3 regions of the Cronobacter malonaticus LMG 23826 genome follow, and region 2 is predicted to be linked to each of the others. Evidence: predicted binding sites of a transcription regulator. Region 2 holds the regulator's gene; each other region holds the start of a gene.

Region 1 (8,164 bases), 2.1 Mb from region 2:
GCTGCTCCAGCACATAGAAAAGATGCACCGGGTTCGCGGCCACTTCGGTATGATCGAAGTTGAAAACGCGTGAGAGGATTTTGAACGCGAAACGGGTCGAGAGCCCGTTCATGCCTTCATCGACGCCCGCGTAGTCGCGATACTCCTGATAAGACTTCGCTTTCGGGTCGGTGTCCTTGAGGCTTTCGCCGTCATAGACGCGCATTTTTGAATAGATGCTGGAGTTTTCCGGCTCTTTCAGGCGCGAGAGGATCGAGAAACGGGCCAGGGTTTCCAGCGTGCCGGGCGCGCAGGGCGCATGCGACAGCTCGCTGTGGTTAAGCAGTTTTTCGTAGATTTTGATCTCTTCCGAAATACGCAGGCAGTAAGGCACCTTGACGATATAGACACGGTCAAGGAACGCCTCGTTGTTTTTGTTATTACGGAACGTGACCCATTCCGATTCGTTGGAGTGCGCGAGAATAATGCCGTTAAAGGGCAGGGCGGAAATACCTTCCGTCCCGTTGTAGTTCCCTTCCTGCGTCGCCGTCAGCAGTGGGTGCAGCACTTTAATCGGCGCTTTAAACATCTCGACAAATTCCATCACTCCCTGGTTGGCGCGGCAGAGCGCGCCGGAGTAGCCGTAGGCGTCCGGATCGTTTTGCGCGTGGTGCTCAAGCTTACGGATATCCACTTTACCCACCAGCGCGGAGATATCCTGGTTGTTTTCATCGCCCGGCTCGGTTTTCGCGATAGCGATTTGCTCGAGAATCGACGGCCAGACTTTGACGACGCGGAATTTGGTGATGTCGCCGCCAAACTCATGCAGCCGCTTCGCGGCCCACGGCGACATAATCGTGCCGAGATAGCGGCGCGGAACGTTGTACTCTTTTTCCAGAATTTGCGCGTCTTCCTGCGGGTTGAACAGGCACAGCGGGTGATCGTTGACCGGGCTGCGCTCGCCGTTGGCGCTCAGCACATAAATCGGCACGCGCTGCATCAGCGATTTCAGACGCTCGGCAAGCGACGATTTACCGCCGCCCACCGGCCCCAACAGATAGAGGATCTGTTTCTTCTCTTCCAGACCCTGCGCCGCGTGTTTCAGGTACGACACAATCTGCTCAATGGCCTCTTCCATGCCATAAAACTCTTCAAACGCCGGATACCGGGCGACCACCCGGTTCGAAAAGAGACGGGAGAGCCGTGGCTCCTGGGCAGTATCCACCATCACTGGCTCACCGATGGCCATCAATAGCCGTTCCGCCGCATTTGCATATGCACTGCGATCCTGCCGGCAAACGGTAAGAAATTCCTGCAGTGTGAACTCTTCGTCCTTGGCAGCTTCATAGCGCTGGCGATAGTGATCGAATATATTCATGGCATGCCGTCCTTTCGTTTTTTAGCACAGGTTTAAGAGCCGTTCATATGAATAGTGGAGGCTCCCGGAAGACGTATTCTGAGTACAGCAACCCTAATGCCAACTTAAGCATTTTTTTTGCGCGTTGCACTGTGCTACTGCGGTCAGGGTAATGCACCTTCTTAATTTTAAGCGTAGATGGCATTTGAAAATCTTGCATGCCGCCTTATGAGGGATTCAGTGATTAATCAAGCACTCATCCCGTTGTTTCTGCTGGCGGATTTACATTTACGGCGTGAATTCACCGTCAGGTCATAAAATTGCAAGCCGCCTGTCATGCGAAAATGCGAGGCTGCGCGATCCAATGATGTAAAGAAGTGCGAAAAAATTTGGGGTGAAGCGTAAGGGGCGGTTACACTTCGCGAGCCGATCATTTGACTAAAGGACTTGATGGATTGTGAGCACATTCAAATTTCTGGCACTGGGTGCCCTTATGGCTTCAGCCGCAACCTTTGCGCATGCAGAAGGAAAACTGTCAGTTGGCGCGGGTGCAGGATGGGTGGTAAACCCTTATAAACAGTACGACCGTGACGTTTATCCTCTGCCTGTTATCAACTATGAAGGCGATAACTTCTGGGTACGCGGCCTTGGCGCGGGTTACTACCTGTGGAATGACACTGCCGATAAGCTTTCCATTATGGCGTACTATTCGCCGCTGCACTTCAAGCCGGGCGACAGCGACAGCCGTGCGCTGCGCCGTCTGGACGAGCGCAAATCCACGCTGATGGCGGGCCTCTCTTACGTACACAATACGCCGTATGGCTATCTGCGTACCTCTCTCGCGGCCGATACGCTGGATAACAGCAACGGTATCGTGTGGGATCTGGCGTGGCTTTATCGTTACACCAACGGCGGCCTTACCCTGACGCCGGGCATCGGTGTTGAGTGGAGCAGTGAAAACCAGAATGACTACTACTATGGCGTGAGCGGCAAAGAGTCGCGCCGCAGCGGGCTTGACCGCTATGACGCTGACGATGGCTGGGCGCCGTATGCTGAGCTGACCGCCGTCTATCGTCTCTCTGACAGCTGGAGCGTTTACGGCAGCGGCCGTTACACCCACCTGAGCGACGAAGCCAAAGACAGCCCGATGGTTGACCGTTCCTGGTCTGCGCTGCTGTCTACCGGCGTAACTTACACGTTCTGATGTGTAACGCGATTTTTGGGGCGCCTTATGGCGCCCTTTTTTATGGCGCAGGCTCACGGAAAACAGGGAAGGGCGGATAAAAAAGGCCCCGCTATTCGCGAGGCCGTTGGTTATCAGGCTTTTTTAACGACGCGCAGCGTCTGGGAGAGGCGTGAGGGTTTATCTTCACGCGTCTGCTGCGGTGTGGTCACGCAGGCGGTTTCCACGCAAACGAACGTCTTATAGCCGTCATCCGGCATGTCGCCCATGCTGACGGAGAGCGCCGGGCCTGGGTTCCAGCCCACCACATTGCTGTTGTGGTGATGCACGACTTCGATAGTGCGGTTAAGCGCATCGTCATGGATCAGGCTGCATCCTTCCGGGTTCAGGTAAACGCGATCGGTACGGTCCGGAAACGCCTGCACGCCGCCGTTGAGTTTGCCTTCCTCGCCACCATTCACTTTGTCGATATACGCCTCGCCAAGCCCGCTCACTTTCACGTCGGCGATATCGCCCACGTTGAAATAAGAGTGGAGTGCGGAAGTGGTTTCGAATTCGCCGTGCGCTTCCAGTTCCATTTCGCAGGTTTTGCCGAGCTTATAGCGCGCATAAAGAGTGAAATCGTGCGGCCAGAGCTTACGGCTCGCGTCACTTGCGTGCAGTTCAAACGTCAGCACCACGCCGTTGTCGTCTTCATTATGGGCGCTCAGATTCCACGGCAGGTTGCGTGCGAAACCGTGCGAGGGCAGATCTTTTTGCGCCGACGGGCCAAACCACGGCCAGCAGACAGGCACGCCGCCACGCAGTGCGACACCTTTTTTAAACGGCGTGTTGGCGCTCAGCCATAACACCTCTTCTTCACCAGCCGGTTTCCAGCACAGCAGGTGCGCGCCCTGCAGCGCCACGGCGGCGCGGACCTGCGGATGGTCGATAACGATGATATCCAGCTCGTCATGCTGGCGACGGGAGAGGTAAGGCGTTAACTGCTCAGACACCGGCAGGGCAAAAAGCGTATTGATCATTTCTGGCAATCCTCTGTCTTAAATCCAAATAAAAAGGGCGACCGAAGTCGCCCTTAAGATCAGAATCTCATCTCACTTATTTAGAGATGTGAGCGATCAGGTCCAGTACTTTGTTGGAGTAGCCGGTTTCGTTGTCGTACCAGGAAACCAGTTTCACGAAGTTGTCGTTCAGTGCAATACCTGCTTTAGCATCGAACACTGAAGTGCATACTTCGCCGTTGAAGTCGGTGGAAACCACGTCATCTTCGGTGTAACCCAGAACGCCTTTCATTTCGCCTTCAGCGGCTTTCTTGATAGCTTCTTTGATCTGCTCGTAGGTCGCTGCTTTTTCCAGACGAACGGTCAGGTCAACAACAGATACGTTCGGGGTCGGAACGCGGAACGCCATACCAGTCAGTTTGCCGTTCAGTTCCGGCAGTACTTTACCTACAGCTTTAGCAGCGCCGGTAGAGGACGGGATGATGTTCTGAGCTGCGCCACGGCCGCCGCGCCAGTCTTTGTGAGACGGGCCGTCAACGGTTTTCTGAGTTGCGGTGGTCGCGTGAACGGTGGTCATCAGACCTTCGATGATGCCGAAGTTGTCGTTGATAACTTTCGCCAGCGGTGCCAGGCAGTTGGTGGTGCAGGAAGCGTTGGACACGATGTCCTGGCCTGCATATTTATCAAAGTTAGCGCCACGAACGAACATCGGAGTGTTGTCTTTGGACGGGCCAGTCAGAACAACTTTTTTCGCGCCAGCGGTGATGTGTTTACGTGCGGTTTCGTCGGTCAGGAAGATACCGGTTGCTTCAGCAACCACGTCCACGCCCACTTCGTCCCACTTCAGGTTAGCCGGGTCTTTTTCAGCGGTAACGCGGATTTTTTTACCGTTAACGATCAGATGACCGTCTTTAACTTCAACGGTACCGTCGAAACGGCCGTGAGTAGAGTCATACTTCAGCATGTAGGCCATGTAGTCAGCGTCTAACAGGTCGTTGATTGCAACGATCTCGATGTCAGAACGTTTCTGAGCAGCACGGAAAACAATGCGACCGATACGGCCAAAACCGTTGATACCTACTTTGATAGTCATATATTCCACCAGCTATTTGTTAGTGAATAAAAGGTTGGCTGTAAAATTACAAAAACCTTACGCAGCGTCAAGCGGAATCGTGTCAATCATTGCGACAAATCAATCCTATGGACAAGCTTTGCACGACTGACTCACCTCACTCTTCCTTTTGGGCTCAGGTCCATATGGGGACGCTGAGAGGAATTTAAAAGGGCGCCGAAAACAAAAGTGTGATGTTAATCACGTTTGCTTGTCTGCTGCATTTTCAGTGCTAAGTTTAGACCAAAAGTGTACGCGTTACTGTTAATGTTTTGTTAGAATATTGCAGGTAATGTAACTGCTTAAACCTCTCCGAGATGTCACCTTATGGCCAATCAAAACTCCCAGGACGACCTGAAAAACACCCTGACGGAAATGCAGTTCTATGTCACCCAGAATCACGGTACGGAACCGCCGTATACCGGGCGTCTGCTGCATAACAAGCGTGATGGCGTCTACCACTGTCTGGTGTGCGATGCGCCGCTGTTCAACTCTGAAACCAAGTATGATTCCGGCTGTGGCTGGCCGAGCTTTTACGAGCCGGTAAGCGAAGATTCGATCCGCTACCTTAACGATTACTCGCACGGCATGCAGCGCATTGAAATCCGCTGCGGCAACTGCGACGCGCACCTGGGACATGTCTTCCCGGATGGCCCGCAGCCCACCGGCGAGCGCTACTGCGTCAATTCGGCGTCGCTGAGCTTCACCGATGACGATAACGGCGAGCAAATCAAAGGCTGAAGAATCGATTCAGCAAATTATTCCACTGGAGCGCGTTTTTATGAACCTGGAAGACCTGATTAGCAGCATGACGCCGGAGGTTTACGAGCGTCTCGCGACCGCCGTAGAACTCGGAAAATGGCCCGATGGCGTGGCGCTCACGCCCGAGCAGAAAGAAAACAGCCTGCAACTGGTGATGCTCTGGCAGATGCGCCACAACACCAATCCGCAGCATATGACGATCGGCACTGACGGCCAGCTGGTGATGAAAAGCAAGCAGCAGCTGAAGGCGGAATTTGGCATCAATCAGCAGCCCATCGCCACGCTCAAGCCAGAGTAAGCTGAAATGTGCTGAAGCTATAAAAAAGGCCGCGGATTGCTCAGCGGCCTTTTTTCATGAAGCAACGGATGACTGATGCGGTTTATGCCTGCGTTTCACGCCAGTCGTCGAGCGTATAAAGCGTGGCGCCGCTCGCCGCCATCTCCTGAAACGCCAGCATACTCGCCTGCGGCGTCAGGTTAACGCCACGGCAGCCGTCGGTGATCACATTCACCGTATACCCCAGCCTTAGCGCGTCGAGCACCGTGTATTTGACGCAGTAGTCGGTCGCAAGCCCCATAACGATCAACTCGCTTACGCCATGCTCACGCAGCCAGGCGTCGAGCGCGGTTTTCTGACGGTGTCCGTTATCGAAAAACGCGCTGTAGCTGTCAATCGCCGGGTTCTCGCCTTTGTAAAAGCGCTGTTCAATGGCCTTCTGGTTCAGCAGCGGATGGAGTGCCGCGCCGTCGCTCTCCTGAATGCAGTGATCCGGCCACCAGGTCTGCGGCAGGCCGTCGAGCGTGCCTTGCGTGAACGGCTCGGCGTGCTGAACGGAAGCAAAACTGCCGTGGTTCGCCGGGTGCCAGTCCTGGCTTGCCACCACCGGCTCGCCGCGGCTCTGACACCATTCAATCATCGCGTTCGCGATATCCACCGTGCTGTCGCCTTCCGCGACCGCCAGCGCGCCGCCGGCGCAAAAATCGTTTTGCAGATCCACCAGCAGCAGGGCGCGTGAATTCATACCATGCTCCTTTTAATCGTCCGGGGTCAGCTCGCCGCGCAGGTTACGCATCATCGCTTCGCGAATTGCCTGCGGCTCCAGCCCCTGGCTTAACAGATAGTGCAGTTTGGTGAGCGTCGCCTCGACCGTCATGTCGAAGCCGCTGATGACGCCCGCATGGGCCAGCGCGTTGCCGGTAGCATAGCCGCCCATGTTCACTTTGCCGGACATACACTGCGTCAGGTTAACCACCACAATCCCGCGCGAGCACGCTTCCTGCAACTCTTTGAGGAACTCGCCGTGCTGCGGCGCGTTGCCGACACCGTAAGAGCGCAGGATCAGCGCCCGCACCGGCTGGCGTAAGAAGTTACGCACCACGTCAGCGGAAATGCCCGGATAGATCGTCACCACGCCGATAGGCTGCGGGGTGATCGGGTGCACGCACAGTTCGCCGTGGCCGTGTGGGGCAGGTGGCGTATTCAGGCGACGAATATGAATGCCCGCTTCCAGCAGCGGCGGCAGGTTAGGGGAGGCAAACGCGTCGAAACCGTCAGCGTGGGCTTTGGTGGTGCGGTTGCCGCGATAGAGCCGGTTGTTGAAGAACAGCGTCACTTCGCTAATCGGGTAGTTCGCCGCCACGTAGAGGGAGTTCAGCAGGTTGGTCTGCCCGTCGGAGCGCAGCTCAGCGAGCGGGATCTGCGAGCCGGTGACGATAACCGGCTTGCTGAGATTCTCCAGCATAAACGAGAGCGCCGACGCCGTGAACGCCATCGTATCGGTGCCATGCAGGATCACAAAGCCGTCATATTCATCGTAATGGGCTTTGATATCTTCGGCGATATGCTGCCAGTCCTGCGGCGTCATATCGGAAGAGTCCATCAGGGGCGCATATTCGTGAATGGTGAAATCCGGCATTTCGGGGCGGTGAAACTCCGGCATCTGGGCGAGCTGCTGCTGGAGATGGCCGGAGACGGGAATGTAGCCGTGTTCGGAGCGTTGCATACCGATGGTGCCGCCGGTATAGGCAACGTAAATCGATTTCTTTTGCATAGGTCAGCTTTCGTTGTGCATAAACCCGCGCAGTATAGAGGTGCTGCGCAAAAAAATCAGCCCGGCGCTGGCCGGGCTGTGACAGGGTCGACGCTGACGCGTTAGCGCACGTCGCCGCAGGTGAGGCAGAAAGCGTAACGGTTCTGCGGATCGTTAAAGGCCGCGAGCTTATCGCCTTCCTTCTTCGCCGCCAGCGCCGCATCTGCCACCGGCGCAGGCAGCCAGGCCTGAAGCGCCTGCGGCAGCATCGCGTGCACCGAGCCGGTCAGGTTGGCAATCACCATATCGATAAAGCCAGGCTCATCCTGATAGAAATCGAGATGCCAGGATTTCAGCTTCGCAAGCTCGGCGGCTTTCTTCACGGCGTCGTCGAAATCGCCAAGGCTGTCCACCAAACCGTTTTGCTTCGCGTCTTCACCCGTCCAGACGTGGCCCTGCGCAATCTGGTCAATCTGCTGCGGGGTTTTGTTACGCGACTGCGCCACCAGGCCGATAAAGCGCTGATAACCGTTTTCGATGGTTAACTGCATCAGCTTTTGCACTTCCGGCGGCAGCGCTTTGGTCACCGACACATCGGCGAGCGGCGAGGTCGCCACGCCGTCGGTATGCACGCCAATCGCATCCAGGCTGTTTTCCATCGTGTTGATAACACCAAAGATACCGATAGAGCCGGTGAGCGTGCTGGGGTTCGCAACGATGTAGTTAGCGGGTGTGGAGATC
Region 2 (8,164 bases):
TCATGCCGCGCAGGATCTACAACATGCCGAGCGCGAACTGACCTCGCTGCGCGCGGCGACGCTGGAACTCGGCCCGGTACAGCGCGGGCTGCCGCACCTGTGCGCTATTCACCGCCAGCTTTTCCAGGATATCTACGACTGGGCGGGCGAACTGCGTGAGATGGACATCTATCAGGGTGAAACCCGCTTCGCGCATTTCGAATATCTGGAGAAAGAGGGCAACGCGCTGATGCAGGCGCTGGAAGATGAGGACTATCTCATCGGTCTGGAGCCGGAGGCGTTTGTCGCGCGCCTCGCGCACTACTACTGCGAAATCAACGTGCTGCATCCGTTCCGTATCGGTACGGGCCGCGCCCAGCGTATCTTCTTCGAACAGCTGGCGCTGCATGCGGGCTACAGCCTTGACTGGCGCGGTGTCGATGTCGACGCGTGGCGCGAGGCTAACCAGGCGGGCGCGATGGGCGATCTGGCACCCCTTGAGAAAATCTTCGCAAGCGTAGTGAGCGAAGCGCGGGAAAGCGAGTAAACTGGCGCGGTTCTTTTTTCCGGAGCCGCCATGTTACTGCTTATCGACAACTACGATTCTTTTACCTGGAACCTGTTTCAGTATTTCAGCGAGCTGGGCGCGGAGGTGGTGGTCAGGCGCAACGATGAACTGACGTGCGACGATATCGAGGCGCTCGCTCCGGCGCGCCTCGTGATCTCTCCCGGCCCCTGCACGCCGAATGAGGCTGGCATTTCACTGGCGGCAATCCGGCGTTTTGCCGGTCGCCTGCCGATTCTCGGCGTTTGCCTCGGGCATCAGGCCATCGGACAGGCCTTCGGCGCGGCCGTGGTGCGCGCTGAAAAGGTCATGCACGGCAAAACCTCGGTGATTTCGCATAACAACAGCGGCGTGTTTGCGGGGCTTAATAATCCGCTGACCGTTACCCGCTATCACTCGCTGATTATCGACCGCGCCACGCTGCCCGCGGAGTTTGAGATAACCGCCTGGACGGATGCGGGCGAGATCATGGGCATTCGCCACCGCCACCTTGCGCTTGAAGGCGTGCAGTTCCACCCGGAAAGCATTCTCAGCGAGCAGGGCCATCAGTTACTGGCGAACTTCCTTACGCGCTGAATTTTTATTGCCTTTTAGTGATTTTTTATTCATATTTTGTGCTTATCTTTTCATGTGCGATGGCACATTTACTGGATGGGCATGAAATGGCAACTGAAAAAACAGCAATTACGCGCGCCACCTTTGATGACGTGATCCTGCCGATTTATGCACCGGCTGAATTTATTCCGGTGAAAGGCAAGGGCAGCCGCGTGTGGGATCAGCAGGGCAAAGAATATGTCGATTTTGCGGGCGGGATCGCGGTAACGGCGCTCGGCCACTGCCACCCGCGGCTGGTGGAGGCGCTGAAAGCGCAGGGCGAAACGCTCTGGCACACCAGCAACGTCTTCACCAACGAGCCTGCGCTGCGCCTGGGTCAGAAGCTGGTGGACGCCACCTTCGCCGAACGCGTGGTGTTTATGAATTCCGGCACCGAAGCCAACGAAACTGCGTTCAAGCTTGCCCGCCACTACGCCATTACCCGCCACAGCCCGTACAAAACCAAAATTATCGCGTTTTATAACGCCTTTCACGGACGTTCGCTGTTTACCGTCTCCGTGGGCGGCCAGGCGAAATACTCCGACGGTTTCGGCCCGAAACCGGCTGATATCATTCATGTGCCGTTTAACGATCTCGATGCGGTCAAAGCGGTGATGGACGACCACACCTGCGCGGTGGTGGTCGAGCCGGTACAGGGCGAGGGCGGTGTGACCGCCGCGACGCCGGCATTCCTGCGCGGCCTGCGCGAGCTGTGCGATGAGCATCAGGCGCTGCTGGTGTTCGACGAAGTGCAGTGCGGCATGGGCCGCAGCGGCAAGCTGTTTGCCTATATGCATTACGGCGTGACGCCGGACATCCTGACCAGCGCCAAAGCGCTCGGCGGCGGTTTCCCGGTCAGCGCGATGCTCACCACCCATGATATCGCCTCGGCGTTTCACGTTGGCTCGCACGGCTCCACTTACGGCGGCAACCCGCTCGCCTGCGCGGTGGCGGGCGAAGCGTTTGATATCATCAACACCCCGGAGGTGCTGGACGGCGTGGCGCATAAACGCGAGCAGTTCGTACAGCATCTGGCGCAGATTGGCGAGCAGTATGGCTTATTCAGCGATATTCGCGGTATGGGCCTGCTGATCGGTGCTGAGCTGACGCCCGCCTTTCACGGACGCGCGCGCGATCTCCTCTACGCCGCGGCGGCGGAAGGTGTGATGGTGCTGAACGCCGGGCCGGACGTGCTGCGTCTTGCGCCATCGTTGCTGGTGGAGAGCGCGGATATCGACGAAGGCATGGCCCGCTTCGCACGCGCAGTCGCGCGCGTGGTCAACGGTTAATCATTGTGGCTGGCTCAGGCGTCGTCTGAGCCAGATCCCGTGATGCGGGCGCTGACGCCACGCCACGGAAGAGATGGTATGCATGGTGCGCAGGTGATCGAGAATGCGCAGCAGATGATGTTCCATTACGCCCGGCGCTCCGTCCGGCAATACCTCTTCACCCTCCAGTACCGCCTCGTTTTGCGTATCGCCCGGCGCGTCATGCTCCAGCCGCTGCTGGCAGCGCTGTAGCGCAATCTCACAGGCCTGTAAGTAACGCGCTGCGGTTTCTGGCGTCAGCGTGGTTTGCTCGCGCGCCATCGTCGTTATCGCGTTAATGTGCTCGACAATAAACTGGCTGTGCGTCACCCACAGGCGCATATCCTCCAGATAACGGCTATTAAAGCCTGGCTCCTGCATGGCCTGGTTGAGCGAGTTATAGAGCGCGTTGTGCGCCTGGTTGACCTGCATACGCTGCCAGGCGAGCGGGCCGGGCTGCGGGTCGTCGCTCAGGATCAGGCGCAGCGCCTCCTGGTCAGCCTCCAGCGCGTCATGCGCGTTCTGGCGCAGCAGGCCGCTTTGCCACTGGGGCCAGAGCCAGACCATACCGCCAAACGCGATAAGACAGCCGGACAGCGTGTCTATCAGGCGCGCCACGATGTACTGCTCGCCGTTGAGCGTCAGGATTTGCAGCGAATAGACCGCCGTGACGGTAAAGCCAATCATCGCCCAGCCGTAGTGCCGCCGGATTATCAGATAACTGATTAACGTCACCAGCAGCATGCCGAGCAGGGTATAGCCCTGCGGCACTTTCAGGTGCAGCGTGATGCCCGCGATAATCAGCCCCGCCAGCGTGCCGCCCGCCCGGTGCAGGATACGCACGCGGGTCGCGCCATAGCCGTTTTGCGTAACGAACAGCACCGTCATCAGGATCCAGTACGGCTTCGGAAGCTGGAACGCGCTCCCTAACAACCCCGCCGCCGCCAGCATCACGCCCAGACGCGCGGCGGTGCGCAGCGCGGCGGATTTCAGCGACAAATAGCTTTTCAGCGCCCGCAGCAGCGGCAGGCGTCGCTGGCCGCTGTCCATCAGATCACGGGCGTATAGCGGGCGCTGGGTGCGCAGCACGCGTGCAATACGGCTGAAATGGTATTCGCAGAACTGGCCAACCGGGTTATCCGGGTGCTGGCGGGCGATTTTCGCCAGCGCCTCGACCTGCTTATCCATCGAGAAACGATGCGAATAGCGGTGGTAAAGAATATCGTCAGAAAGCGTGCGCAGCCGCGTGGCGACGGTCTGCGCCGTCCAGCGCAACACTGCTTCGGCATGGCTGCGCTCCACCAGTTTTTGCACTTCGCCGGGCTGATGCAGCGATACCGAGATATGCTCCTGGAGATCCAGCGCCACCTGGAACGTGCGTAGCAGGCGCTTGTAACCGTTTTGTTTAGTGGCGGAGAGCATCTGCAACTGCTGATAGCACTGGCTTATCTGATCCACCACTTTTTGCTGATGCACCAGCAGCGGCGGCAGCGCCTGTTCCGGCTCGGTGTGGCGCGTCAGCAGGCTATATTTGGCCTCGCAGTAGTCGGCGAGGCTTTTATAAATCAGGCTTAACGATTCACGTAGCGGCTGTTCGCGCCACAGCCAGAACCAGAAACCGTTAAACGCGCCATACCAGAGCGTGCCAAAGACATAGAGCAGCATGGGCTCCCAGATGGGCATATTGCCGGCGAGGCTTAATGTAAAGATGGCCGCGATGAGCGAGGCGGGCAGCAGACGCGCATGCAGCGGGCTGATTTCCGCCGTCACGCCGAGCAGTAGCGCCAGCATCAGCAAAATGAGCGGCAGCGGCACAGACTGCAACAGCAGAAGTTGCACCGCCAGGCTGCTCAGCGCAAACAGCGAGGCGCCGATGATCAAGCGTTTAAAAAAGCGTTTGTGCGGGGTATCGAGACCGGCAATGTTGCAGCAGGCGGGAACGAGTGAAAACAGTAACCCTTGTTGAAGATGGCCCAGCATCAACCCGACCGCCACCGGCAGGCTTAAGATCAGCGTTTGCCGTAAAGCGTAATTAATTTCAGGGTGATAGATAAGACGACGCCACATAGGGGAGAAGTATAGATACAAAAACGGCGTGTTACCGAAGCGACACGCCGTTTTTTGATTTTTTAGCGGGTTCCGTAAACCACGATGGTTTTGCCGTGGGCGGAGATCAGGTTCTGATCTTCGAGCATTTTCAGAATGCGGCCAACGGTTTCGCGAGAGCAGCCGACGATCTGGCCGATTTCCTGGCGCGTGATTTTGATCTGCATCCCGTCAGGGTGGGTCATCGCGTCCGGCTGTTTCGCCAGGTTCAGCAGGGTCTGCGCGATGCGGCCGGTCACGTCGAGGAAGGCGAGGTTGCCCACTTTCTCAGACGTGACCTGCAGGCGGCGAGCCATCTGCGAGGAGAGACGCATCAGAATATCCGGGTTAACCTGGATCAGCTGACGGAATTTTTTGTAAGAGATTTCAGCTACTTCACAGGCAGTTTTAGCGCGAACCCAGGCGCTGCGTTCCTGACCTTCCTCGAACAAACCCAGTTCGCCGATGAAGTCTCCCTGATTCAGGTACGAGAGGATCATCTCCTTGCCCTCTTCATCTTTGATCAGCACTGCCACTGAGCCTTTAACGATGTAATACAGCGTCTCCGCTTTTTCACCCTGGTGAATCAGCGTGCTCTTAGATGGATACTTATGAATGTGGCAATGTGACAAGAACCATTCAAGAGTCGGGTCTGTTTGCGGTTTGCCAAGCACCATGCGCGGTTATCCTCTGTTTTAAACTGGCTCCAAAGACAGGGCGCGTAACCCCTGTCTGGCTTTGCAATCATCATCTTCCCGGGTCCAGGGAAGTTGGCTGTCCGTGGACATCGCAGCCGATAAATTGTCTTCTCCTCTGCACACATGCGTAACATCAATGTATCGCCGCTGCATCCAGACTGTTTTAGCATAGCTTTTCTCAGGTGTCTCCTGTTGTCTCGTTTCAGCTTGACGCAGGTCGCCCTTCCATTGCCTCTGACGTCGCGCGCGCGTAATCTGTCAGAAAAATGAATAGCCTGGAGTGATTAACATGCATGCACGAGTGAAATGGGTGGAAGGGTTAACCTTCCTGGGCGAGTCCGCCTCCGGGCATCAGATCCTGATGGACGGCAACTCTGGCGACAAAGCGCCGAGCCCGATGGAAATGGTGCTGATGGCCGCGGGCGGCTGCAGCGCGATTGATGTTGTCTCTATTCTGCAAAAAGGCCGTCACGACGTGACCGACTGCGAAGTGAAGCTGACGTCAGAGCGTCGCGAAGAAGCGCCGCGTCTGTTTACGCATATCAACCTGCACTTTGTCGTAACGGGTAAAGCCCTGAAAGATGCGGCAGTGTCGCGCGCGGTGGATCTGTCGGCAGAGAAGTATTGTTCGGTAGCGCTGATGCTCGGCAAAGGGGTCAACATCACTCATTCGTATGAAGTGATTGAAGCGTCATGAGATGACGGGCGGCCCGGCAGGCGCAGCGCCACCGGGCATCGCCGTTACGCTATCTGTTTGCCTTCCATCAGCCGCTGCACCAGCGGCAGCATAATAAGCTCCATCGCGAGCCCCATCTTTCCGCCCGGCACCACCAGCGTATTGATATGTGAAATAAACGAACCCTGTAGCATCGCCAGCAGCCACGGGTAGTCGATGTTATCCAGATTGCGGAAGTGAATAACCACGAAGCTTTCATCAAGCGACGGAATGCCTTTCGCGGCGAACGGGTTGGAGGTGTCCACCGTCGGCACGCGCTGGAAGTTAATGTGGGTACGTGAGAACTGCGGCGTGATGTAGTTGATGTAATCTTCCATTGAGCGCACCACGGAATCCATCACCGCCTCGCGGGAGTGGCCGCGCTCGCTGGTATCGCGGATGAGCTTCTGTATCCACTCCAGGTTGACGATAGGCACCACGCCTACGAGTAAATCGACATGCTTCGCCACGTCATGCTGCGGCGTCACCACGCCGCCGTGCAGCCCTTCGTAAAACAGCACGTCCGTCGGCTCCGGCAGCGGCTGCCACGGCGTAAACGTGCCGGGCACCTGGTTCCACGGCACCGCTTCGTCATAGGTGTGCAGATATTTACGCGACTGCCCTTTGCCGGTCAGGCCGTACTCCACAAAGGTTTGCTCCAGCAGGCCGAAATCGTTCGCCTCCGGGCCGAAATAGCTGATGTGGCGGCCAAGATCGCGCGCTTTGCGAATAGCCATGTCCATCTCCGGGCGCGTGTAGCGGTGAAAGCTGTCGCCTTCCACTTCGGCGGCACGGAGATTCAGCTGGGCGAAAATTTTACGAAACGCGAGGCTGGTGGTGGTGGTTCCCGCGCCGCTGGAGCCTGTGACGGCGATAACCGGATGTTTGGCAGACATAGCGAGACAACTCCCTGAAGCGGCGGGGCAAGGCTCCGCCTGGCAACGTTAACCGCGAAACTGCGAACGCGGCATGATATTGACCGTTTCGTGCAGCTCAGACCACACCAGAACGGCTTCGCCACTTTGCAACTGACGCCGCACGTCGGCGACCTTTTGCTCAAGCGAGCGTTCATGTTCACCATAATCAGTGCCTTCGCGCAAGACGAAGGCTTCAATCAGGCGCTCCAGGGTGTCGGGCGCGATCTCTTGCCAGGGAATGATCATTTATCGGTCCAGATAAGACGTTAACCAGTCAGGAATGCGCTGTTCCAGCCACATTTTGGGCTGACGCAGCGTGCCGCCGACAAAGCCCACGTGACCGCCATGCTCTGTCAGTTGATATTCAATATTAGCAGGCAGCGTGGTGGTGTCGGGGATCACGTGATGATCCATAAACGGGTCGTCTTTGGCTTGGATAATCAGTGTCGGACGGGTGATGCTGGCGAGACGCGGCATCGCGCTGCACTGGCGATAGTAATCGACGGCATCGCTAAAGCCGTGAATTTTCGACGTGATCAAATCATCGAAATCGCGGATGCGGCGCAGGCGCTTAAGCTGGGCGAGTTCAATCGGCAGCGTACCGGGCCAGGCTTTCAGCTTGCGGGTGGCGTTGGCTTTCAGCAGGTTCAGCAGATAGAACTGATAAAAGCGTGAAAAGCCTTTTTCCATATGGTTGCAGCAGTGTTCGAGCATAAACGGCGCGGACACAATCACGCCTGCCGTCAGCGGGAAGCTGGCGTCAATCTCCGCCATCAGGCAGCCGAGCATATTGCCGCCGAGCGAATAGCCCACCGCCGCTGTCGGTACGGTACCGTAACGTTCATCCAGCCAGCGCAGGAAAAAGGTGCCGTCTTCGGTTTCGCCCGAATGGTAGATGCGGCCCAGTTTGTTCGGCACGCCGCTACAGCCGCGAAAGTGCATCACCACGCCGAGCCAGCCACGCGCTTTCGCCGCATGGATAAGTCCGTGGGCGTAAGGGCTGTGCAGGCTGCCTTCCAGACCGTGAAACACCACCAGCCGCGGCTTATGGCGCGCCTGGTCAGGGTTTTCGCTAAACGCCAGGTCGACAAAATCGCCATCCGGCAGATCCAGACGCTGCCAGTGCGGCTCAAACTGCAAACGGCGGCGCAGCACGCGCGGCAGCATGGTTTGCAGGTGTGGATTACTGACTCCCGGCATTGGCTGAAAGTGTGAGGAATCGGTGTTCAGTGCAGGGAGTTCTGCGGGAGTAATGTCGGCCATAGCTGATGTCTTTTATTAGTTCGCTAATTACTATACCGGTT
Region 3 (8,164 bases), 220 kb from region 2:
ACCCGCCCTACCAGTCATCTCATCAATGTAGGGTGGGTAAGCGCAGCGCACCCACCGTTCAACCGGCTCACGCCCGCCCGCTTACAGCGCGATGGCACCCGCGTGCGGCGTCACGCCAAAACGCTCGCCGAGGGCAATCAACTCCTCGCGCGTGATGGTCTGCTTCATGCCGCCCATCGACAACACCTTGACCAGGATCTCGGCGGATTTCTCGGCGGTATCGATAAGCCCGAACGCCTCGTCAAGCGTCGGCCCGGTGCCGAAAATACCGTGATGCGGCCACAGCACCAGCGTGTGGGTTTTCATCTGCTCCGACGTGGCGCTGCCGATGCCATCGGTGCCCGGCACCATCCACGGCACAATGCCGATGCCGTCCGGGAACACCACCAGACACTCGGTGCTGCCTTCCCATAACAGGCGCGTAAAGCGCGCTTCATCCAGCTCCAGCACAAAGCTCAGCGCAATCAGGTTCGTGGCGTGACAGTGCATAATCACGCGGTCCTTGCCGCCGGAGACGGCTTTGCGTACCGCGTGCGACTGAAAATGCGACGCCAGCTCCGACGTCGGCAGGCCGCCGTTGGTCAGCCCCCAGTGAATGTGATACGCCATGCCATCGTCGGTGATTTGCAGCAGCACCAGCGTGTCGGCCGGGTCGAGCTGCACGTTGCGGAAAAACTTCCCGGAGCCGGTTACGAGGAACCAGCAGCCCGCCAGCTCCGTGCGCGGCTGGCTCAGCTCCACGCAGCGTGGCGCGGGGTAAAACTCGTCGCGATAAGGCTCCACGTCGGCTGCGTCAAGGCGCAGGCTCACATTGCCGCCGTTGCGTTCGTCCCAGCCTTTCAGCCACATATCACTGGTGGCTTTAACCATCCCCTGAATGAACCAGGAAGAGAGAATGCGTTGCATGAGTGCTCCTTAGCGCGTGCTTAATACGTGTTGTTCATAGTGGCGGACGGCGGAGAGCCACGCGGCATCGGCTGGCGTGTCGTGGCGCTCGCAGTACATCTCCCAGACGGCCTGCCACGGCAGCGATTTTTGCTCTTCGAGCAGCGCCAGACGCGCGGTGTAATCGCCTTCAAGCTCCAGCTGACGCAGTTGCGCGGTCGGCTCCAGCAGCGCGCGCAGCAGCGCTTTCTTCATGTTGCGGGTGCCAATCACCCACGCCGCGATGCGGTTAATAGAGGCGTCGAAGAAATCGAGGCCGATATGCACGCGGTCAAACAGGTCATGGCGAATAATTTCGCCGGCGATGGCCTGGGTTTCGTCATCCAGCAGCACGACATGATCGCTGTCCCAGCGCACCGGGCGGCTCACGTGCAGCAGCAGGCGCGGCACGTAAAGTATCGCGGCGGAGATTTTGTCGGAGATCACTTCAGTCGGGTGGAAATGCCCGGCGTCGAGGCACAGCGCGGTCTGGCGGCTCGCGGCATAGCCCAGGTAAAACTCGTTCGAGCCGACGGTGTAGCTCTCCGCACCGATGCCGAACAGCTTGCTCTCTACCGCGTCGATGTGGTGCGCCGGGTTAAGTTTTTCGCTAATGACCTCATCCAGCGCGGCGAGCAGACGGCGCCGCGGCGCCAGGCGATCCACCGGCGTATCTTTCATGCCGTCCGGGATCCAGATGTTCATTACCGACGGCGTGGCGAGCTGTTCGCCAAACGACGCCGACACGCGGCGGCTCGCCTGGCAGTGTTCAATCCAGAACTGGCGAATTTCCGGGCTGGGGTGCGAGAGCGTAAAGCCGTCGGCGCTCAGCGGGTGCGAGAAGCACGACGGGTTGAAATCCAGCCCCAGCTGGCGTTCGCGCGCCCACGCCACCCAGTTTGCGAAGTGTGCCGGTTTAATGTCATTGCGGGCGACCGGCGTGTCAGATTCCAGATAGATGGCGTGCAGGTTGAGGCGCTTGGGGCCGGGGATCAGGCGCAGCGCCTGGTCAAGATCGGCGCGCAGCTCTTCGGCGTTACGCGCCTTGCCCGGATAGTTGCCGGTCGCCTGAATGCCGCCGGTGAGCTGCCCCTGCGGGTTTTCAAACCCGGCCACGTCGTCGCCCTGCCAGCAGTGCATGGAGACCGGCAGGCGGTCGAGCTGGCTTAACGCGGCTTCGGCATCGACGCCAACGGCGGCGAAGCGCTGCTTCGCCAGTTCCCAGGCCTGGTGAATGTGAGTGGTCATGCGTAAAGCTCCTTCCTGATTTGACGGGACGGCGATACCCGCGCCGCGTGGCGCGCTATTTCGCTGTCCGTCTGAGGGTGAAATGGGGTCAGCGTCTGGCTGGCGGTGACAACGCGGCGAAACGCGTCGACGTCGGCGATGTCGTCCAGCGCCATCAACTGGCAGCCGATATTGCCGAGCGTGGAGGCTTCCACCGGGCCGGCCAGCACCGGAATACCGCAGGCATCGGCGCAGAGCTGATTCAGCAGCGGGTTCTGGCTGCCGCCGCCGACGATATGCAGCACCGTGAATGGCCGCCCGCGCAGGGCGGTGAGTTCTTCCAGCACGCGGGCATACAGCAACGCCAGGCTGTCAAAAACACAGCGGGCCAGCTCTGCCGCGCTTTGCGGCGCAGGCTCGCCGCGCTCCAGGCAGGCGGCCTGAATTTCGCGGCTCATGTTTTCCGGGTTGATAAAGCGGTCGTCATTGGGGTTCACGACAAAGCGGCAGGGCGCAAGCGCGCGCGCCTCGTCGATAAGCGCGGGCAGATCGGTAATCTGTTGCTCCTGACAGACGCGCTGCAACAGCCACAGCCCCATGATGTTTTTCAGCACCCGGTAGCGCCCTTCGGCCCCGCCTTCGTTGGTGATATTGGCTGCGAGCGCGCGGTCATCGGTGTACGGCGTTTTGCTCTCAAATCCCATCAACGACCAGGTGCCCGAAGAAAGATACGCCGCGTCCGGCGTCGCCAGCGGCGCGGCGATGACGGCGCTGGCGGTGTCGTGCGTCGCCACGGAAACCACCGGCACCTCCACGCCCTGCGCGCTGCGCCAGTGGCCGATCACGTTGCCCGGATGCGTCGGCGCGCCGAGCCAGTGGTGCGGCACACCCGCCCAGTCGAGCAGCGTCTCGTCCCAGTTATCGGTGTTGATATTGATAAGCTGCGTGGTGGTGGCGTTGGTGTAATCCCAGTTCAGCGCGCCCGTCAGCCGGTAGCAGAGGTAATCCGGGATGAGCAGCGCATGCGCCACGTGGTCAACCAGCTCCGGCTGCTGCTCCACCAGCGCGCGAAACTGATACAGCGTATTAAACGGCAGGAACTGAATGCCGGTGCGGCGATAAATCGCCTCGCGGCCCATTTGCTGCTCCGCGCGGGCCATAATGCCGTCGGTGCGGCTGTCGCGGTACGACACCGGCAGGCCGACGCGCTCGCCGCGCGCATCCAGCAGCACATAATCGACGCCCCAGGTGTCGATGCCGATGCTGTCGATATCGACGCCGCGCGCGCAGGCTTTCTCCAGACCCGCGCGCACTTCACGCTCCAGCGCATCCACATCCCAGGTGTCGAAGCCGTCCACGCGGCGCAGGCCGTTGGCGAAGCGGTGGATTTCCTCAAGCGTCAGGCGCTGTCCGTGGCTGTCGTAGCGGGCCAGCATCACGCGGCCGCTGGACGCCCCCAGATCGACCGCGACGCTATGGCGAATAGTCATGGTTGGGGTCCTTGTTGGAATCTCTGACGCCAGTCTAGGGAGCGGCGCGGCGGCGCACCTTCACTCCACGGACAGCGTGTTAAGCGGGCTGGCAAGGAAGCAAAGATGAACGTGAGGAAGTTCACAAAATGGCGTCTGGCCGTCTGGCTGGCAGGGGTGTGAGCCGCGCCGCATTTCCAGAAATTTCACAGTGTTTCTTAAAAAACCGACGTGCTTTGCGCGTTTTGGCGTCGAAAATTTAAGGTGTAAGTGAGAACCGTTATCTACTATCAGGCAGGATTCACAGAACGCGGGGGCGAGGATGACGGTACTACAGAGCGTTGATTTTTTCCCATCCGGCGCGGCGTCGGTCACCATTGAACCGCGTCTGCCGCAGGCGGCATTTCCTGAGCATCATCATGATTTTTATGAGATTGTCATCGTTGAGCACGGCACCGGCACGCATGTGTTTAATGGTCAGCCGTATACGCTCAGCGGCGGCTCCGTCTGCTTTGTGCGCGACCACGATCGCCATCTCTACGAGCACACCGAAAATCTCTGCCTGACCAATGTGCTGTATCGCTCGCCGCAGGCGTTCAGTTTCCTGTCGGGGCTTGAAAAGCTTCTGCCGCAGGAGCAGGACGGCCACTATCCGTCGCACTGGCGCGTCAGCCAGCAGACGCTGCAGCAGGCCCGCCCGCTGGTCGGGCAGCTGGAAGCGCTGCGCGAAAGCAGCGATGTGCATGCCATCGCCAGCATGGAGATGCTCTTTATGCAACTGCTGATTTTGCTGCGAAGCGGTGCGCACGCGCAGGGCGACGGCCGCCCTGATGAACGGCTGAACCAGCTTATCGCCTGGCTTGAGGAACATTACGCGGAAGAGATTTGCTGGGAGCAGCTCGCCGACCATCACCGGCTGTCGCTGCGCACGCTGCACCGCCAGCTTAAGCAGCGCACCGGCCTGACGCCGCAGCGCTACCTTAACCGCCTGCGCCTGATGAAAGCGCGCTATCTGTTGCGCCACAGTGAAGAGAGCGTCACGGATATCGCCTACCAGTGCGGCTTTGGCGACAGCAACCACTTCTCCACGCTGTTTCGCCGCGAGTTTTCGTGGTCGCCGCGTGATATTCGTCAGGGGCGCGACGGGCAAATCCAGTAACGCGAAGGGAATCACCGTTTTCGGCGGCGAAAAAGCGCATACTTTGCAGCCATTTGCCCGGAGATACGCTGTGGCCGCTCAGTTAGTGCTCAGGAAAGCGGATTTCTTCGCGACACCCACCCAGCCGGTCGTCGTGGCGGATCGCTACCCGCAAAACGTCTTTGCCGAGCATACCCACGAGTTCTGCGAACTGGTGCTGGTGTGGCGCGGCAACGGGCTGCATGTGCTGAATGACAGGCCTTACCGCATCACCTGCGGCGATCTCTTTTATATCCGCGCCGAAGACCGCCACAGCTACCAGTCGGTTAACGATCTGGTGCTGCATAACATCATCTACTGCCCCGAACGGCTAAAACTTAACGTTAACTGGCGCGATCTGCTGGAAAATCCGCGTGGCGCGAACGGCGACCCGCGCTGGCGGCTCAGCAGCCAGGGCATGGTGCAGGCGCGCCAGGTGATTGATCAGCTTGAGCATGAAAGCCCGAAGCAAGACGCGCTCTCGCACTGCCTGGCCGAAAGCCTCTTTTTACAGCTGGCGATTACGCTGCGCCGTCATCGTTACCAGCCATCGGGCGGTACGGGGCCGGGCGAGGGCGAAACGCTCGATCTGCTGATGGCCGCGCTCGGCAACAGCCTCGACGTGCCGTTCGATTTACAGCACTTTTGCAGCCATTATCAGATTGCCGAACGCCCGCTGCGCCAGCTGTTCCGCCAGCAGACGGGCATGACCATCAGCCAGTACCTGCGCCAGTTACGCATTTGCCAGGCGCAGTATCTGCTGCGCCACTCTTCGTTGCTGATAAGCGAAATCGCCGCGCGCTGCGGCTTTGAAGACAGTAACTATTTCTCGGTGGTGTTTACCCGTGAAACGGGCGTGACGCCACGGGTGTGGCGTCAGCAGTGGAGTGCGATGGCCGGTTAGTTGGTCGCCATGCCCAGCCCGACGATATTCGCCGCCACGATAATTACCACGCAGCCCAGGCTCAGCACGCTGACCGGGCGGCGTCCTGCCGCTTTCCACTCGCGCAGCACCAGCCCGACGATGCCGCCGCACAGCACGTAGAAGCTCATGTGCAGCATCCAACTGATGTAGTCATACTGCGCCGGGATACGCGCATGGCCCCAGGCATAGAAAAAGAACTGCAAATACCACATCAGCCCGCCCAGCGCCGAGAGCAGCACATTGCTGATAAGCAGCGGTTTCGCCAGCGAGAAATCGGCTTTAATCGACAGGTTTTTCACCTTCGCGAGGCGAATAAAACAGAAGCCGAGGTTAATCAGCGCGCCGCCGCCCATGATAACGACATAGCTTGGCAGCGCGACGTAGAGCGGATCGACGCCGAGTTCTGCGGCGGCTTCATGCATCGGCTTCGCGGCGTCCATCGCAAACGACATACCTGCGGAGAACACGCCGCACAGCACCGCCAGCACCAGCCCTTTCTTCAGGTTAAACTCTTCGGCTTTGATGCCCATCTGGCGCTCTTTCAGCTGGCCTGCGCGGGTGACGATGGCGACGCCAATAAGAGCGACGAACACGCCAAGCAGCGTCATCCGCCCGCCCGCGGTGCCGACGAGCACACCGAATTTGCCGTTCAGCAGCGGCGTCATCAGCGTGCCGACAATCAGCGTAATACCAATCGCGATGCCGATGCCCATCGACATACCGAGATAGCGCATGGTCAGGCCGTAGTTAATATTGCCGATGCCCCACATCGCGCCGAACAGAAACACCGGCAGCAGCGTGGCGGCGCTGAACGAGCGGTAATAGGCCCAGAAATCGGGCAGCAGCAGCGCGCTGACCACCCAGGGTAAAATCAGCCATGACACCACGCCGCCCACCGACCACATGGTCTCCCATGACCAGTGCCGAACCTTTTTAAACGGCGCATAAAAGCAGGCGGCGCTCGCCGCGCCAATCAAATGCCACAGGATACCCATGGTTATTGCGTTACTCATGCTGTCGTCCTCGTTTCCGTCACAGAGCCAACGGGAGCGAAAGCCGCCCCCTAACCGAATCGAGTCTATTGAGGCGCTCACGCTTTCACCTTCGGGGCGCTGCCGCGAAGCGTTAACGGGTGGCAAAAAACAGCGAGTAAGCCGAACGGGGATCACACTTTATGGTGAATTCAGACGATGCCTAAGCGTTGGAAATGTGTGCGAAAAACGGCGCAGGGTGTCCATTTTTGGCTAATATTGCGTTAAGTTATAACCATATAAAAACTGCGGCATTGATAAACATTTTCAATATCATTTAATTAACTATAATGAACCCACTGCTTACGCGGCGTTAACACCTATGCCGCCCGACAATAATGGAGATGATGAATATGAGTTACACACTGCCATCCCTGCCGTACGCATACGACGCCCTGGAACCGCATTTCGACAAGCAGACGATGGAAATCCATCACACCAAACACCACCAGACCTACGTCAACAACGCTAACGCGGCGCTGGAAAGCCTGCCGGAGCTGGCGAATCTGCCGGTTGAAGAGTTGATCACCAAACTGGATCAGGTTCCGGCTGACAAGAAAACCGTTCTGCGCAACAACGCGGGCGGCCACGCGAACCACAGCCTGTTCTGGAAAGGCCTGAAAAAAGGCACCACCCTGCAGGGCGACCTGAAAGCGGCTATCGAGCGCGATTTCGGCTCCGTTGAGAAATTCAAAGAAGAGTTCGAGAAAGCGGCTGCGACCCGTTTCGGCTCTGGCTGGGCGTGGCTGGTGCTGAAAGGCGACAAACTGGCTGTCGTTTCCACCGCAAACCAGGATTCCCCGCTGATGGGCGAAGCTATCTCTGGCGCTTCCGGCTACCCGATCCTGGGCCTGGACGTGTGGGAGCACGCGTACTATCTGAAATTCCAGAACCGTCGTCCGGACTACATCAAAGAGTTCTGGAACGTGGTTAACTGGGACGAAGCCGCAGCGCGTTTCGCTTCTCAGAAATAAGGTTGCAACCTGACCTGTAAAAAGCGAGCCTGATGGCTCGCTTTTTTTATATCCGCAAAAGGAGGCGCGTATGTATTTCCCGGTGCAGGTGTATCTCGGCAAAATCCGCGACTATAAAGGCAGCAGGCCCAGCGCCATCGGCAAAGTGCAGGTGGAGGGCGAGTTGTCGCTTACCAGCCGCGGGCTGGTTGGCGATCAGCAGGCGGAGAAGAAAATTCACGGCGGGGCGGACCGCGCGCTGTGCCACTACCCGCGCGAGCATTACGCCGTCTGGGCGCGTGAATACCCGGAACAGGCGGAGTGGTTTGCGCCGCCCGCGTTTGGCGAGAATCTCTCGACGCTGGGGCTGACGGAAGAGAACGCGTTTATCGGCGATATCTTTCGCTGGGGCGAGGCGCTGATACAGATCACCCAGCCGCGTTCGCCGTGTTTTAAGG

The links. The regulator CRP, encoded in region 2, controls carbon source genes, mostly activating them, when cyclic AMP is high. The targets are predictions, from matches to a motif close to ATGTGANNNNNNTCACAT.
Region 1: msrB (peptide-methionine (R)-S-oxide reductase MsrB) is a predicted target of CRP. The motif match lies at 4,821-4,838, and genes of this name have one in related genera.
Region 3: rhaS (HTH-type transcriptional activator RhaS) is a predicted target of CRP. The motif match lies at 3,798-3,815, and genes of this name have one in related genera.

What each region holds. Positions count from the first base shown of each region.
Region 1 is NZ_CP013940.1:2,369,637-2,377,800, reverse strand. It holds gene yeaG (protein kinase YeaG) at 1-1,357, opposite strand, end outside; gene AFK66_RS11205 (MipA/OmpV family protein) at 1,830-2,540, shown strand; gene AFK66_RS11200 (D-hexose-6-phosphate mutarotase) at 2,654-3,541, opposite strand; gene gapA (glyceraldehyde-3-phosphate dehydrogenase) at 3,618-4,613, opposite strand; gene msrB (peptide-methionine (R)-S-oxide reductase MsrB) at 4,959-5,372, shown strand; gene AFK66_RS11185 (YeaC family protein) at 5,413-5,691, shown strand; gene pncA (bifunctional nicotinamidase/pyrazinamidase) at 5,774-6,415, opposite strand; gene ansA (asparaginase) at 6,428-7,444, opposite strand; gene sppA (signal peptide peptidase SppA) at 7,546-8,164, opposite strand, start outside.
Region 2 is NZ_CP013940.1:195,985-204,148, forward strand. It holds gene AFK66_RS00845 (putative adenosine monophosphate-protein transferase Fic) at 1-526, shown strand, start outside; gene AFK66_RS00850 (aminodeoxychorismate synthase component II) at 557-1,120, shown strand; gene argD (bifunctional acetylornithine/succinyldiaminopimelate transaminase) at 1,207-2,427, shown strand; gene AFK66_RS00860 (YccS/YhfK family putative transporter) at 2,428-4,512, opposite strand; gene crp (cAMP-activated global transcriptional regulator CRP) at 4,575-5,207, opposite strand; gene AFK66_RS00870 (OsmC family protein) at 5,518-5,925, shown strand; gene AFK66_RS00875 (phosphoribulokinase) at 5,970-6,839, opposite strand; gene AFK66_RS00880 (YheU family protein) at 6,888-7,106, opposite strand; gene AFK66_RS00885 (hydrolase) at 7,107-8,123, opposite strand.
Region 3 is NZ_CP013940.1:4,270,533-4,278,696, forward strand. It holds gene rhaD (rhamnulose-1-phosphate aldolase) at 82-906, opposite strand; gene AFK66_RS19965 (L-rhamnose isomerase) at 916-2,172, opposite strand; gene rhaB (rhamnulokinase) at 2,169-3,641, opposite strand; gene rhaS (HTH-type transcriptional activator RhaS) at 3,943-4,779, shown strand; gene rhaR (HTH-type transcriptional activator RhaR) at 4,850-5,701, shown strand; gene rhaT (L-rhamnose/proton symporter RhaT) at 5,698-6,735, opposite strand; gene sodA (superoxide dismutase [Mn]) at 7,107-7,727, shown strand; gene yiiM (6-hydroxyaminopurine reductase) at 7,798-8,164, shown strand, end outside.